Regions from separate parts of the Streptomyces sp. NPDC006997 genome, predicted to be linked through region 2. Evidence: riboswitches for the same ligand, from Rfam matches in the RefSeq annotation. Region 2 holds a riboswitch; the other holds the start of a gene.

Region 1 (7,599 bases), on a different contig from region 2:
TCCCGGACGGTTCCGGGGAGCGCGGTGATCCGAGTCTGTGAGGGTCCGTCACCCTTCGCAAGCTTGTCCCGTTTGCTTCACTGATGTCGGGATCCCTAAGGTTCTGACCTGCGGGGACGTAGACGTCCCGGGATTTCGGACGGCCACCGGGAGCACCCGGGCGGCCCGGCGTGGAGGACTCGGAGATGCCCGTCGGCAAGGTCTCCCCGGACGACGACCCGGCACGCGCCCTCGGCGGCGCCCTGCGCGCGCTCCAGCAGCGTTCGGGCCGCACCCTGCGCGCGCTGGAGGACGAGGTGCGGATCAGCGACTCGTCCCTGTCGCGCTACTTCCGCGGCAGCACGGTGCCGCCCTGGTCCACCGTCCGCGACCTCTGCGTCGCCCTGAAGGCGGACCCCACGGAGTACCGGTCCCTGTGGGAGGCGGCCCACCGCAGCCAGCCCGCCGCGCCCCCGCCCCCACCACCCGGACCCGCCGCCGACCCCGCCGCCGACCCCGGCCCCGGCCCCGACCCCGGGCACCGTCCCCGCCACCGCTGGCGGTACGCCGGCGCCGGAGCCCTCGCCGGTGCCCTGCTGGGCGGCGCGCTCACCGCCCTGCTCCTGCCCGCCACCGGCGACCCCGCCCCGGCGGCCGACACCGCTGCCGGCGCCCAGCGGTCCCCCGACGCGGGCCGCATGTTCGTCAACCGTGCCACCGGCGCCTGTCTGGACGACAGCCTGGACCACGGGCTGCGCTCCTACCCCTGCAACGCCCTCAACTACCAGCGGTGGACGGTGGCCACCGCGGACGACGGCACCACCCGGCTCCGCAACCACGCCACCGGAGCCTGCCTCGACCACGGCGACCACGGGCCGCGCCCCGCCGACTGCGGCGAGTACCCCACCCAGCGGTGGACCGTCACCCCGCTGCGGGACCACTCCGTCGAGATCCGCAACGCCGTCACCCACCACTGCCTCACCGACGCCGCCGCCGGCCTGCGCGCCCTGCCCTGCGACCGCACGGACCGTCAGAAGTGGGGCTGAGCCGCCCTCACCCCGCCGCCCCCGCGAGCGCTGCCAGGTCCTCCGCGGTGCGCGGCCCCGCGGCATCCTCCGCCAGCAGGCCCCTCGTGCGCAGCAGCCGGGCCGCCGCGATGCCCCACGGCAGCCGTAGCCCCGCCTGACCGAGCAGGTCGGTGCGGGCCAGCATCCGAGCCGTGGGGCCGGTGTGGGCGCCGGACGGGGTCAGCAGGGCCGCGTCGTCGGCCCAGCGCAGCGCCAGGTCCACGTCGTGGGTGGCCATCACCACCGTCGTCCCCGTGGCCCGCAGCCCGCCCAGGGTGGTCAGCAGCCGCTCCTGCCCGTCCGGGTCGAGACCCGCGGTCGGCTCGTCGAGGATGAGCACCCTCGGCCGCATCGCGACCGCGCCCGCGATCGCGGTCCGCTTGCGCTGGCCGTAGGAGAGCAGATGGGTGGGCCGGTCCGCCAGCGCGGTGATGTCCAGCGCGGCGAGCGCCTCGTCGACCCGGGCGCGCACCTCCGCGTCGGGCAGCCCCAGGTTGAGCGGCCCGAAGGACACGTCCTGGGAGACGGACGCGGCGAACAGCTGGTCGTCCGGGTCCTGCACCACCAGCTGCACGGTCGTCCGCAGCCGGGTCAGCCCCTTCCGGTCGTAGCCGACCGGCCGCCCCTCCAGCGTCAACCGGCCCTCGCGCGGGCGCAGTCCACCGCTCAGCAGCCGCATCAGGGTCGTCTTGCCACTGCCGTTGCGGCCGAGCAGGGCGAGCGCACGCCCCTCGTGGACGTCGAAGTCGAGGCCGCTGAGGACGGTCGGCCCGTCCTCGTAGCCGAAGGACACGCCCCGCAGGGCGACCAGTGCGGGCTCGCTCATGTCAGTGGCCTTTCGAGTACGAGGGTCAGGGCGGCCACGGCCGCGAGCAGGGTCAGGCTGGCGCCGGTGAAGCGTGGGGAGACGCGGGTTTCGGGGAGCAGCACCCGCAGGGAGCCGTCGTAGCCGCGTCCGGCGAGGCCGGTCTGGAGCCGTTGCGCCCGGTCGAAGGCCCGCACGAACGCCGTCGACCCGAGCCCCGCCAGGGACCGCCAGGTCGCCGCGCGGGTGGTGTGGCCGAGCCGGGCGGCCTGCGCGGCGCGGACCAGCCGTACCGAGTCCAGCAGCAGGAAGCTCATCCGGTACGTCACCAGCGCCACGTCGACGACCGGTGCGGGCACCCCGGCCCGCACCAGGCGCGGCAGCAGGTCCGACATCGGTGTGGTGAAGGCGAACAGCAGCACGCCCAGGGACGCCGCCGACGTCCGCAGCAGCAACTCCCCGGCGCGCGCCGGGCCGCCGGCGGCGAGGGAGACGAACCCGTCCGGGCCGCCCACCTGGACGAGCAGGGTGACCGCGCCGGTCGCACAGAAGCCCAGCGGCACCCTGTAGGCCCGCCACAGCTGACGGCCCGGCACCCCGGCCGGGCCGAGCAGCAGCGCCAGCGCGGTCAGCAGCACCAGGGCCGCGCCCGGCCAGGGCGGCAGCGAGATCGCGAGCACCGTCAGACCGAGTCCGAGCACGGCCTTGTCCACGGGATGGCGGCGGCGCCAGCGGCTGCTGTGCGCCGCCGCGTCGATCGGCAGCACCGGCGGTCAGTCCCGTCCGGCGGTGGGGTCGGCGGGTCCGGCGGCCGCGGTCCGGGCCCGCTCCTCGCCCTGGCGCCTGCCCCTGCGCAGCCCGAAGTAGTAGGCGAGGACGCCCGCGCCGAGCGCCGCCTGGAGGGAGAACAGGCCCGACTCGATCTCCCCGGACGGCGGTGTGTACAGCGGGGAGAACCAGGGTTCGTAGTCCGGGTGGTCCTCGGCGATCGCCGACTGCGCCTGGCCGTCGGAGCCGGTGAACGGCTCGTCCTTGTCGTCGCCGAGGCCGAGGGCCAGCGGCAGCACGGCCAGCGCCGCCACCAGCGCGAGGAGTACGAGGTTGATCTTCGCGTTCCGGCTCATCGGGTCACCGCCCCGGTCTCCTGTCGGGCCTGCCGCGTCCGCGCCCCGGTGACCAGCACCCCGAGCCGCGTCAGCTCGCCCTTGCTGGACTGCACCAGCAGCCGCATCACCAGCACCGTCAGCAGCCCTTCGCTCACCGCGAGCGGGATCTGCGTGACGGCGAAGAGGGAGCCGAACTTGCCGAGCGCGCCCGGGAACCCGCTGCTCGGGTCGGGGAAGGCCAGCGCCAGCTGGACGCTGGTGACGCAGTACGTGGACAGGTCGGCGACGAACGCGCCGCCGAACACGGCGCCCATCAGCGGCACGTCGAGGCGGCGCAGCAGCCGGTAGGCGCCGTACCCGGCCCACGGCCCGACGATCGCCATGGAGAAGACGTTGGCGCCGAGCGTGGTCAGCCCGCCGTGCGCGAGCAGCAGCGCCTGGAAGAGCAGCGTGATGGTGCCGAGCACCGCCATCACCGGCGGCCGGAACAGGATGGCGCCCAGACCGGTGCCGGTGGGGTGCGAGCAACTGCCGGTCACCGAGGGCAGCTTCAGCGCGGACAGGACGAAGGTGAAGGCGCCGGACGCCCCGAGGAGCAGGGTGCTCTCGGGGTGCTGCCTGACCTCACGGGTGAGTGACCGGACTCCGTGGACGACGAACGGCGCGGACGCGACACCCCAGGCGATCGCGTGCGCCGGAGGTAGGAAACCCTCGGCTATGTGCATGGCTCAGCAGACCCTCTCCAGCACCTCGTGGATGGTTGACGCGCCTTGGCCGGTCTCCTGGCTGACGGGTACCACCGCCCGCGCTCCGCCTTCCCGGGTCCGAAGAAAGGACCCAGTGGCTGCCCCTGGGGGCTGGAGCCGGACTTCCCGATCACAGTGGCGAGGGCCGCACCGGCATCACACCGGATTTCCCGTTCACCAAGGCGTGGTGACAGTAATCGGCCCCCGGGGGTGGTGACAAGCGGGCATCAGGGGCGCGAATGCGGGCGCACACCCGCACACCGGCGCACTCGGACGCCCGGAGGTGCCCTGTCTCACACTCCGCGTCCCACCCTCGGGCACCCCGGGAGGAGACCCGGTCAAACCGACGGGACCCCGGTCAGCGTCAGGCTGACCGGGGCCCCGTCGTCGGTACGGGGACGGGGCGGGACGCTCAGACGTAGGGCATGAAGGTGGCCACGAAACAGGTCCTCTTCGCCGCCTTCCGCCACCTTCTCGAACTCCGCACAGACCTCCGGCCGATCGAGGCAGGTGAAGGCCTCGTAGCTCTGCACCGGCACCCCGTACGCGGGGTGTTCCGCCGGAGTGTCCCCGGACAGGAGCAGCGGACCGGCTCCGCCCGCACGCGTGCTCCAGCCCGCAGACCGGAGGGACTCCGCGATGTCCTCGACGGGGTCACCGTCCGTGGACACCGAGGGGTGAACGTGAAGGTGAGCGGCCCGTCGGGGGCCCGGTCCAGGACGATGTTCTCCTTCACCCGTCCCGGACCGACCTGGTACGACAGGTCGGCGCCGGACACCGCGTCCTGGTAGGTGACGACGTCGCCCTCGGCGACCGGACGCAGTTCCCCGGCCTGCGGAAGGCCGACGGTGACGGCGTGCCCGTCCGCCGACTCCACCCGCAGCAGCCGCTCCGCGTCCACACCGAACCAGCTGCGCGTCGCGTTGCTGGTGTTGGAGAACTCGAATCCCCTACGGTCGCTTTCCCGGACCGTGGTGTCGATGTCCTTCCAGGACTTACCGGACCGGTAGCCGGTCGGCGTGGCCGAGACCTCCGCCTGCACGCGTCCGTCGGAAAGCTGCCAGAAGCGGGCATTCGCACTGCGACGACCGCTGAGTTCCTTGACGCGCTTGGCCTTGGGGGCGTTCTTTCCCTTGGGCAGTTTCTGCCGGTCGGCTATCCCGGCCTCGTCGTGCGAGGGCGGCTCGGGAGCGTCGGTGTCGTCGCCGGTGAACCAGCTTCTGACGGTGTCGACGACTCCCTCGCCGTCATCGCCGTCCGACGTCGTTGCTGCGTAGGCGAGTTGGGGCAGCGCGGTGCTCATCACCGCGGCCGCCACCAAGCAGGCCGTAACGCTTCCCAGTCTGGGTCTCACGCCAAACCTTTATCTTGGAACCTGGCTGAAAATGCCGTTCCCCAGACGTGTCCCTGGTGCCAGGAAAATGCCAGGGGAATGACGCCGGAATTCTTAGTCAGCTGACTGATGCCAAGTCAATCGATGAGACTGTCCAGGCAGTTGGCGGCAAAACGGCAATGCGTTGTCTGAATTGTCCGCACAGTGGCGGGCGGGTGTCGGCGTCAGGTATAAAGCCCCCGGTCGTCGCCCGGAGACGGGGCGAATTGCTATGCGGAGGGGAAATTCCCATGGACGTCACGGAACGGACGGCGACGGGGCCCGAGCCCGAGTCGGAGCCCTCATCCGGGCCCGACGGGTCCAGGTCCCCAGCCGGGCGGCCCGACCGCTCGGGGCTGAAGATCGCCGGGGGGGTACTCGCCGCGTGCGCGGTGCTCGTCGGCTACGGGATCACGGCCGGAACCGGCGGGGACGACGACGAGCCGGAGCGCAAGGTCCCCACCGCCGCGGTGACCTACGAGGTGACCGGCACCGGCACCGCCGACATCACCTACCAGGCCCGCAGCGAGTCCGGTAAGGCGGTGGTCGTCAGGTCCGCCACCTTGCCGTGGCGCAAGACCGTCGACGTGCCCCTGGGCCGGGAGGCGGTCGTCTCCATCACCCTCGGCGAGCAGGGCGGCGAGGCCCGCTGTGCCGTCGCCGTCCGTGGCAGGCACGTCCAGGGCGCCACGGCGGCGGGCGAGTTCGGCCGCGCCACCTGCTCCGGTGACCTGCCCCGGCGGAGCTGATCCCCGGCTCCGGCGCGGGCGTCCGCGCCCGTGGGGCGCCGGTCGGCCTCCGGGCGCCTACAGCCAGCCGCGCCGTTTGAAGACGACGTACAGGCTGACGCAGACCACCCCCATCAGGGCGATCGCGAAGGGGTAGCCGAACAGCCAGTGCAGTTCGGGCATGTGGTCGAAGTTCATGCCGTAGATCGTGCCGACCAGGGTCGGCGCGAAGAGGATCGCCGCCCAGGCCGAGATCTTCTTCAGCTCCTCGTTCTGCGCGAACCCCGCCTCCGCCAGCGCCCGCATCTCCGCGTTCTGCTGCTGGGTCACCAGGGTCGCGTTGACGGTCAGGATGTCGGTGAGGGCCTGCCGGAAGCCGTCGACGCGTTCGCTGGTGTGCGTGACGTGGTCGGCGACGTCCCGCAGGTAGCGCTGGAGCTCCTCGTCGGTGCCGTACTTGGCGAAACCCGCCATCAGGCCGTGCAACATGCCGACCAGGGGGCGCGTGGAGCGCTGGAACTCCACCATCTCGCGGGAGAGTTCGTAGATGCGGCGGGAGACCTCGGGGTCGCCGCGGAAGACCTCGGTCTCGATCTCGTCGATGTCGTTCTGGACGCCCTCGACGACCGGCGCGTAGCCGTCGACCACCGCGTCCAGGATGGCGTACAGCACCGCCTCGGGACCGAGGCGCAGCAACTCCGGGGTCTCCTCCATGCGGTGGCGCACGGCGGACAGGTCGGGGGCGCCGCCGTGCCGCACCGTGAGCACGAAGTCCGGGCCGACGAAGACGTGCAGCTCGCCGAAGTCGACCTCCTCGGGGGCGTCGAGGTAGCGGGCGGCGCGCAGCACGACGAAGAGGGTGTCGCCGTAGCGTTCCAGCTTCGGGCGCTGGTGGGCCTCCATCGCGTCCTCCACCGCGAGCGGGTGCAGGTCGAACTCGGCGGCCAGCGAGAGCAGTTCGACGTCGGTGGGGCGGGCGAGCCCGATCCACGCCATGCCGGCGGGGTGCTCGCGCAGCTCACGGTAGGTCTCCGCGAGGGTGCCCGGGGAGGAGACGCGGACGCCCTCCCGGTACAGGGCGGCCTCCACGACGCTGACCGGCTCCGGCGGCGACGGCTCGGGCGGTGCCTCGGGCGGCGCCGGGGGAGCCTGCCGCGGGGGCCGCTCCGCGGGCCGCGACCGCCGCCAGCCCGGCCTCAGGACGCTCTTCGCGCCGGGACGGTCACGTCGCTCGGGCATCACGGCTGCCTTCCGGTGGGGGCCGACGTCAGGGTGATCAACGAGCAGGATATACGGGGCGAAACGTACGACGGGGGTGTCCGAGCCGCGCCCCGCCCTTGCCGCATATAGGTCAGGAACTGTCCGCCATCCGCGCTAGCGTGCGGAGCATGACGAAGACGGCCCCGGCGGCGCCCCTGCTCAGCACCCGTGCCCTCAACCGAGCCACCCTCGCCCGCCAACTGCTGCTGCGCCCCGCGCGGCGTACCGCGCTGGACGCCGTCGGGCATCTGCTCGGGCTCCAGGCTCAGAACGTGCGGCCCCCGTACCACGCGCTCGCCGCCCGCCTGGAGGGGTTCCGGCCGGAGGAGCTGTCCCGGCTGATGGCCGACCGCGCCGTCGTCCGGATCGTCACCCTGCGGTCGACCATCCACACCCACACCGCCGACGACGCCCTCACCCTGCGGCCCCTGGTGCAGCCCGCCCGGGACCGGGAGATCAACCTCTTCCGCAAGGGGCTCACCGGCGTCGACCTCGACCGGCTCGCGGGGCTCGCCCGGGACCTCGTGGAGGCCGGG
Region 2 (7,599 bases):
CCCGGGGGAGACGCCGAGCCCGACACCCCGCAGGGCACGCACCCGCCCCCGGTCGACGGCGAGCGCCTTCACCTCGGCGGCGAGGGGGGACGCCTGCGATGTGCCGCCCCGGGGGCGGCGCCCGCGCAGGAAGCGGGGGAGGACGGAGGCGCGGGGGGAGGGGAGCGCGGCGGGGGACGTCCCGGGGCGGTCCGGCTCGCGGTGGGTGTCCGCCGGTGCGGGGCCCGCCGGGGCCGTACCGTCCAGACGGTCCCGCAGCGCCCCCGCGCGGCGGCGGGCGTCGCGGACCGTCAGGGGGAGCGGGGACCAGGCCGCGAGCCGGCCCAGGGCCACCACCGGCGGGAGCACCGGGGAGACGGCCATCACCTCGGCCGGGGCGCCCAGCACGGGCGGCGCGGCCGGGGCGGGCAGGAGGAGGACCTGGTCGGCGTACTGGACGACCCGTTCCAGCCGGTGTTCGGCCATCAGGACCGTCGTACCGAGGTCGTGCACGAGCCGTTGGAGGACCGCGAGGACCTCCTCCGCGGCGGCCGGGTCGAGGGCCGACGTCGGCTCGTCGAGGACCAGCACGCGCGGGTGCGGCGTCAGCACCGAGCCGATCGCCACCCGCTGCCGCTGCCCACCGGAGAGCGTGGCGATGGGCCGGTTCCGCAGGTCGGCGAGGCCGAGCAGGTCCAGGGTCTCCTCCACCCGGCGGCGCATCACGTCCGGGGCGAGGCCCAGCGACTCCATGCCGTAGGCGAGTTCGTCCTCGACCGTGTCCGTCACGAAGTGCGCCAGCGGGTCCTGGCCCACGGTGCCCACCACGTCGGCGAGTTCGCGCGGCTTGTGGGTGCGGGTGTCGCGGCCCGCCACCGTGACCCGGCCGCGCAGGGTGCCGCCGGTGAAGTGCGGGACGAGCCCGCTCACCGCGCCCAGGACGGTCGACTTGCCGACGCCCGACGGGCCGACCAGCAGGACGAGTTCGCCCTCCGGCACCTCGAAGTCCAGGTCGCGGACGGCCGGTTCGGCGGCGCCGTCGTAGGTCACGGTCACGTCTTCGAAGCGGATCACGGCAGTTCCTTCTCCGGTGCGGGGGTGACGAAGGCCGGGAGCAGCCCGACGAGGACGGCCGCGGCGGGCCACAGCGGCAGCTCGGGCGCGACCAGCGGGACCACCCCGGGCCGCAGTGCCGCGGGGTCCCGGTCCCCGGCGAGCACCAGCAGCGCGGCGACGGCCGCCCCGGACCCGGCGACCAGCCAGGCCCGCGCGCCCCACGGGTCGGGGCGGTACCGGGTGCGCGGGGTGCGCCTGCCGCCCAGCCACAGCCCGGCCAGCGCGGCACCGAGCCCGGCCAGCAGCACGGGCAGCCCGTACGTGCCGCCCGCCGCCGTCAGCACCCCGTACGTGCCCGCGCAGACGCCGAGCAGCCCGCCGAGGGTGAGCGTGGCCGTCGTACGGCGCACCGCGGCGGGGACGGCGGCGGTACGGCCGTAGCCGCGGGCGTCCATCGCGGCGGCGAGGGCGACCGAGCGTTCCAGGGCGCCCTCCAGGACCGGCAGCCCGACCTGGAGCAGCCCCCGCACCCCCGCGTCCGGTCGGCCCCGCAGCCGCCGGGCGGCACGCAACCGCCGCGCGTCGGCGACGAGATGCGGCGCGAAGGTGAGCGCGACGACCACCGCGACGCCCATCTCGTACAGCGCGCCCGGCAGCGACTTCAGCAGCCGGGTGGGGCTGGCGAGGGCGTTCGCGGCGCCGACGCAGACCAGCAGGGTGGCCAGCCGCAACCCGTCGTACAGGGCGAACACCACCGCCTCCGCCGTCACCCGGCCGCCGAGGCGGATGCCCTGCGCCCAGTCCGGCAGCGGGACCTCGGGCAGGGTGAGCAGGACGTGGGTGCCGGGGATGGGCGAGCCGAGCGCCACCACGAACACCAGCCGGATCAGCAGCACGGCCAGCGCCAGCTTCACGAACGCGCCGTAGGACCGCGCCCAGGGGGCGTCCGGGCGCCGCGCGGCGACGACGTACGCGGAGACGGCGACGAGCAGGGCGAGCAGCAGCGGGTTGGTGGTGCGGGTCGCCGCGGTCCCCAGGGCGAGGGACCACAGCCACCACGCCCCGGGGTGGACGGCGGCCCGCTCACCCACGGCGGCGGACCTGCCACACCGCCGCCGCGGCGAGCACGGCGACGACGGCACCGCCCGCGAGCAGCCCCAGCGAGGGACCCTCGTCGGTCTCCTCGGTCTCCTCGGTCTCCGTGGCGCCGCCGCCCTTGCCCGCCGTGGATATCTGCTCACCGCACCCCCGCCGCGGATACCCCGCGATGGCGCACAGCAGCGCGTTGGTGTCGTAGCGCAGGGGTTTCGCCACCGCGGCCAGGGCCTCGGCGGTGCTGGCGTCGGTGGGGACGCTGGCGCAGACCGCGCGGCGGGCGGGCGGCGCCTCGCCGGAGGGCGCGTCGGCGCGGGTCCCGAAGTCCAGGACGAGGGCGATCCGCTTGCGGTCGCCGCGCTCGGGCGTCGTCCCGCAGATCGCGGTGAAGTCCGCCCCGCCGCGCGGCCGGTCGGCGTCCGCGGAGTCCTCGCTCACGGCGAACCGGAAGCCGTGGACGGCGCCGTCGGAGGGCCGCACCTGCGACGGGCCCTGGGTGGCGTAGGTCCACCGGCCGTCCTCGCGCTCCCAGAACGACCAGTAGCGGTAGCCCGCGGCCTGCGCCGGGACCGCGCCCGCGAGCGCGGTCAGCAGCGCGGCGAGGACGAGCGCGGAGAGGGCCGCGGCGCGGCGGCGCGGCGTCACGACCGCGACTTCCCGCGGCCGCTGACCAGGAAGCCGATGCCGATGCCGGCGACGAGGAAGACGCCGACGGTCCACAGCACGCCGACGCCGAAGTCGTCGTCGCCCCCGGCGTCCTTCTTGTCCTCGGCGGCCTCCGTGGTCTGGGTCGCCGAGGCATCCGCGGCCCGCGGGGCCGGGCCCGTCGCGTTCAGCCGCTTCACCAGGTCGTCGCCGCTGCCGTCGAAGTCGCGGACGTCGAAACCGGCCGCGTCGGCGGCGAGGATCAGCTGCGCGTACGCCGCCGGTCCGGACTGCTTGGCCCAGCCCTGGTAGTGGGCGCCGAGCCAGCGCATCGCGTCGGCGGCCTCGTCGGCGTACCCGGCGGTGGCGAGGGCGAGGACCGCGTCGGCGGTGTTGCCGTAGTCCGGCTGGTCCTCGGCGCCGGGCAGGGCGGACAGCAGGTGGCCGTCCTTCGCGAGGGCGGTGTGCAGGTGCGCGGCGCCGTTGCGGGCGGCCTGCTCCGGGTCGGTGGCCTGCGCGCAGGCCGGCTCGGTACCGGCGGGCTTCGCGGCGGCGCCGGTCAGGCCCTTGCCGAGGGCGCCGACGACGGCCGCGGCGGTGGCGTCGTCGTTGGCGGCCAGCTTCCCCTTCTCGTCGGGCTGGTAGGCGAAGGCACCGCCGCCCTTCCCGCCGCAGGGTATGGAGAGGCCCAGCAGGGCGTCGTACGGCGACTTGCCGCCCTTGACCGTCTCGCCGGGCTGTTCGCCGACCGCCGCGAGGGCGCCGATGACGACGGAGGTGGAGTTGGCGTCGCTGGGGCCGCCGGGCACGTAGCCCCAGCCGCCGTCCTTGTTCTGTACGGACTTCAGCCAGCCGACGGCCTTCGCCGTCACCGCGTCGTGTCCGCCGAGCGCCGCGAGGGCCTGCACGGCGGCGGCGGTGTTGTTGGTGTCGACGGCGGTCTTGGCGTCGCAGTCCTTGCCCGGGTCGGCCCGGTAGGGCGCGAAGGAGCCGTCGGCGCACTGCTGCCCGGTGAGCCACTCCACGGCCGCGGCGGCCGGGGTGACGCCCACGGTGTCCTGGGCGAGCAGTGCCAGCGACTGCCGCCACACCCCGTCGTAGGTGGGGTCGGCGGTGCCGTACAGGGCGGTGGGCAGCGAGGCGGACGGCGACGGGTCGGCGGCGTGCGCGACCGGTGCCGCGACGGCGCCGGTCAGGACGGCGGCGGCCAGGACCACTGCGCTGCGGCGGATGTTCATGATCGGCGGGTGCCTCTCTGTGCTGCGCGGGCAGCCGGGCAGCAGGGGGCACCCCCGGCGGCTCGGCTCCGTATGCCTCGACGGTGCCGCGCACCCGCGGGACGCGGGCGCGCTTGAGCCGGTCACGGTTCCGTACCGGGCAGTCCGGCTCACCGGCCTTGCGGCGGTTCACGGTTGCGGGTCAGCGCCGGAATTGCACCGGCTTCCCCCCGTACGGGTGTGATGACGACCGGGCCATGCTACCGGGCCGTAGCCCGCCCGCCGCCTGCCGGTCGCCTGTACGGCCACGTACGCGACGGTCTCGCCGCCCGCCACCGCCTGCTGGGCGGCGGGGAACAGGTTTTCCCGTCCGAGGACTGGCATCCGGCGCGGTGTCGGATTTACCCTATTTACAAGGCCTACGAGACGAGTGAGGGAGTTCGACCGGAGTAGCCGACTCTGGCGAGACACCGGGCAGTACGGGTATCCGCCGGTGCCGACGTCGACGGTCGGGCTGAGAGGCCGGAAGGGCGTACGGCCGCGAGGCGCGCGTTCCGGAAGGCGACCCCCAGCGACCTGATCCGGACAATACCGGCGAAGGGAACCCGCCTCGTAGGTCGTTTCGCGTGCCCGTTCAGGGCGTGCCGGACTCGCTCTCCGTGAGGTCGATCAACCGGCACGCCGTCTCGATGTCGATCCTGACCTGGGCGATGGAGGCGCGGCCCGACAGCCAGGTGGTGAGGGCCGAGTGCCAGGTGTGCTCGATGACGCGGACGGCGGCGAGCTGGTCGGCGGTGGGCGGGGTGGTCAGGCCCATGGCGTCCAGGATGATCGCCGTCGTCTGGCGGGAGACCTGGTCCACCTCGGGGCTCACGCTGCGGTCCGCGAAGGTGAGGGCCCTGACCATCGCGTCGGCGAGGTCCGGCTCGCGCTGGAGGGCGCGGAAGGCCCGCATCAGGGTCTCCGTGACGCGCGCGGCCGCCGTGTCGCCCGCGGGGGGTTTCTCGCGCAGGGTGGCGCGCATGTGGTCGAGCTGGTCCCGCATCGTGGCGACCAGGAGGTGGATCTTGGAGGGGAAGTAGCGGTAGAGGGTGCCGAGGGCCACCTGTGAGGACTCCGCGACCTCCCGCATCTGCACCGCGTCGAAGCCGCCCCGGCTGGCCAGTCGCGCCGACGCGTGCAGGATCCGCCGCCGCCGGGCCGCCTGCCGTTCGGTGAGCGGCGGTGTGCCGGGGGACGCTGTGCCGACGTCCGCTCCGGCCGCCTTGCCCACGTTCTCCACCCTGCCCACTCCGCCCTGCCCCGCCGTGGCGCGAATCACCTGATCCACTGGTCACAGCGCCCCTACCTGCCGGTAGATTCGGAGCTTCCGAACGATCAAGTCTGCAACTTGTTCTAGATTAGCGTCGCGTCGTAGGCTCGCGCAGTGCAGGGAGAAGGGGGCCCAGAGTGACCGCTGAGGCCAGTCAGGCGGGTCCCCGCCAGGACCTGGCGTCCGACGGCTTGCGACCGCTCCGCATCGCACTCCTCACCTACAAGGGCAACCCGTTCTGCGGGGGCCAGGGCGTCTACGTCCGGCACCTCTCCCGCGAACTGGCCCGCCTCGGCCACCGCGTCGAGGTCATCGGCGCCCAGCCCTACCCCGTCCTCGACGCCCTCGACGGCTCGGACGGCCCCGGTGGCCCGACCCTCACCGAACTCCCCAGCCTCGACCTCTACCGCCAGCCCGACCCCTTCCGCACCCCGGGCCGCCACGAGTACCGCGACTGGATCGACGCCCTGGAAGTCGGCACGATGTGGACCGGCGGCTTCCCCGAGCCGCTCACCTTCTCGCTGCGCGCCCGTCGCCACCTGCGCGCCCGCCGCGGCGACTTCGACGTCGTCCACGACAACCAGACCCTCGGCTACGGCCTGCTCGGCGACCTCGGCGCCCCGTTGGTCACCACCGTCCACCACCCCATCACCGTGGACCGGCAGTTGGAGCTGGACGCGGCCGGGAGCCGCGCCCGCCGCTGGTCCGTGCGGCGCTGGTACGCCTTCACCCGGATGCAGAAGCGCGTCGCCCGGCGGCTGCCCTCCGTCCTCACCGTCTCCGGCACCTCCCGCGCCGAGATCGTCGAACACCTCGGCGTCCGCGAGGACCGCGTCCACGTCGTGCACATCGGCGCCGACACCGACCTGTTCTCGCCCGACCCGTCGGTGCCGAAGGTGCCCGGCCGGATCGTCACCACCTCCAGCGCCGACGTCCCGCTCAAGGGCCTGGTCTTCCTCGTCGAGGCGCTGGCCAAGGTGCGCACCGAGCACCCCGGCGCCCACCTCGTCGTCGTCGGCAAGCGGCCCGAGGGCGGCCCGGTCGCCCGCGCGGTCGAACGGTACGGCCTCGAAGGCGCCGTCGAGTTCGTCAAGGGCATCTCCGACGCCGAACTCGTCGACCTGGTGCGCTCGGCGCAGGTCGCCTGCGTGCCGTCGCTGTACGAGGGGTTCTCCCTGCCCGCCGCCGAGGCCATGGCCACCGGCACCCCGCTGCTCGCCACCACCGGCGGCGCCATCCCCGAGGTCGCCGGGCGCGACGGGGAGACCTGCCTCGCCGTGCCCCCCGGCGACCCGGACGCCCTCGCCGCCGGGCTCGGCCGTCTGCTCACCGACCCCGACCTGCGCGCCCGCCTCGGCGCCGCGGGAAGGGACCGCGTCCTCGACCACTTCACCTGGGCCCGCGCCGCGCAGGGCACGGTGGCCCACTACCGTGAGGCGATCGCCCGCACCACCGGCGCCCCCGCACCCGCACCCATCCCCACCCCCACCGGCGTCTCACCCGAAAGCAGGGCCACGTGCTGACCGTCGACTTCACCCGGTTCCCACTCGCCCCGGGGGACCGGGTCCTGGACCTCGGCTGCGGAGCGGGGCGGCACGCCTTCGAGTGCTACCGGCGCGGCGCGCGGGTCGTCGCCCTGGACCAGAACGGCGAGGAGATCCGCGAGGTCGCCAGGTGGTTCGCGGCGATGGAGGAGGCCGGTGAGGCGCCCGCCGGGGCCACCGCCACCGCCCTGGAGGGCGACGCGCTCGCGCTGCCCTTCCCCGACGAGTCCTTCGACGTCGTCATCATCTCCGAGGTGATGGAGCACATCCCCGACGACAAGGGCGTCCTCGCCGAGATGGTCCGGGTGCTCAAGCCCGGCGGCCGGATCGCCGTCACCGTCCCGCGCTACGGCCCCGAGAAGGTCTGCTGGACCCTCTCCGACGCCTACCACGAGGTCGAGGGCGGCCACATCCGCATCTACAAGGCCGACGAACTCCTCGCGAAGATACGCGAGGCCGGGCTGCGCCCCTACGGCACCCACCACGCCCACGCCCTGCACTCCCCGTACTGGTGGCTCAAGTGCGCGTTCGGCGTCGACAACGACAAGGCGCCGCCGGTGCGGGCGTACCACAAGCTGCTGGTCTGGGACATCATGAAGAAGCCGCTCGCCACCCGGGTCGCCGAGCAGGCCCTCAACCCGCTGATCGGCAAGAGCTTCGTGGCCTACGCGACCAAGCCGCACCTGCCCCGCCTGCCCGAGGCGGACGCGCGGTGACCACCCCCCGCACCGACCACCTCGTCCTGCCCGGC

Evidence for each region. A riboswitch is a leader RNA that binds a small molecule or an ion and turns the genes downstream of it on or off. The one in region 2 is predicted to bind cobalamin.
Region 1: another riboswitch for cobalamin. It lies ahead of ABZ659_RS21860 (energy-coupling factor ABC transporter permease); the one in region 2 lies ahead of ABZ659_RS12475 (prenyltransferase/squalene oxidase repeat-containing protein).

What each region holds. Positions count from the first base shown of each region.
Region 1 covers NZ_JBEYHH010000021.1:71,569-79,167, reverse strand. Annotated here, with positions in the region: gene ABZ659_RS21880 (helix-turn-helix domain-containing protein) at 186-1,025, shown strand; gene ABZ659_RS21875 (ATP-binding cassette domain-containing protein) at 1,033-1,872, opposite strand; gene cbiQ (cobalt ECF transporter T component CbiQ) at 1,869-2,618, opposite strand; gene ABZ659_RS21865 (energy-coupling factor ABC transporter substrate-binding protein) at 2,625-2,975, opposite strand; gene ABZ659_RS21860 (energy-coupling factor ABC transporter permease) at 2,972-3,682, opposite strand; cobalamin riboswitch at 3,712-3,900, opposite strand; gene ABZ659_RS21855 (hypothetical protein) at 4,116-5,021, opposite strand; gene ABZ659_RS21850 (hypothetical protein) at 5,327-5,824, shown strand; gene ABZ659_RS21845 (magnesium and cobalt transport protein CorA) at 5,882-7,042, opposite strand; gene ABZ659_RS21840 (winged helix DNA-binding domain-containing protein) at 7,192-7,599, shown strand, end outside.
Region 2 covers NZ_JBEYHH010000010.1:88,423-96,021, forward strand. Annotated here, with positions in the region: gene ABZ659_RS12460 (ATP-binding cassette domain-containing protein) at 1-1,053, opposite strand, end outside; gene ABZ659_RS12465 (CbiQ family ECF transporter T component) at 1,050-2,126, opposite strand; gene ABZ659_RS12470 (SCO2322 family protein) at 2,119-2,775, opposite strand; gene ABZ659_RS12475 (prenyltransferase/squalene oxidase repeat-containing protein) at 2,772-4,013, opposite strand; cobalamin riboswitch at 4,134-4,262, opposite strand; gene ABZ659_RS12480 (TetR family transcriptional regulator) at 4,627-5,274, opposite strand; gene ABZ659_RS12485 (glycosyltransferase family 4 protein) at 5,442-6,827, shown strand; gene ABZ659_RS12490 (class I SAM-dependent methyltransferase) at 6,821-7,564, shown strand; gene ABZ659_RS12495 (prenyltransferase/squalene oxidase repeat-containing protein) at 7,561-7,599, shown strand, end outside.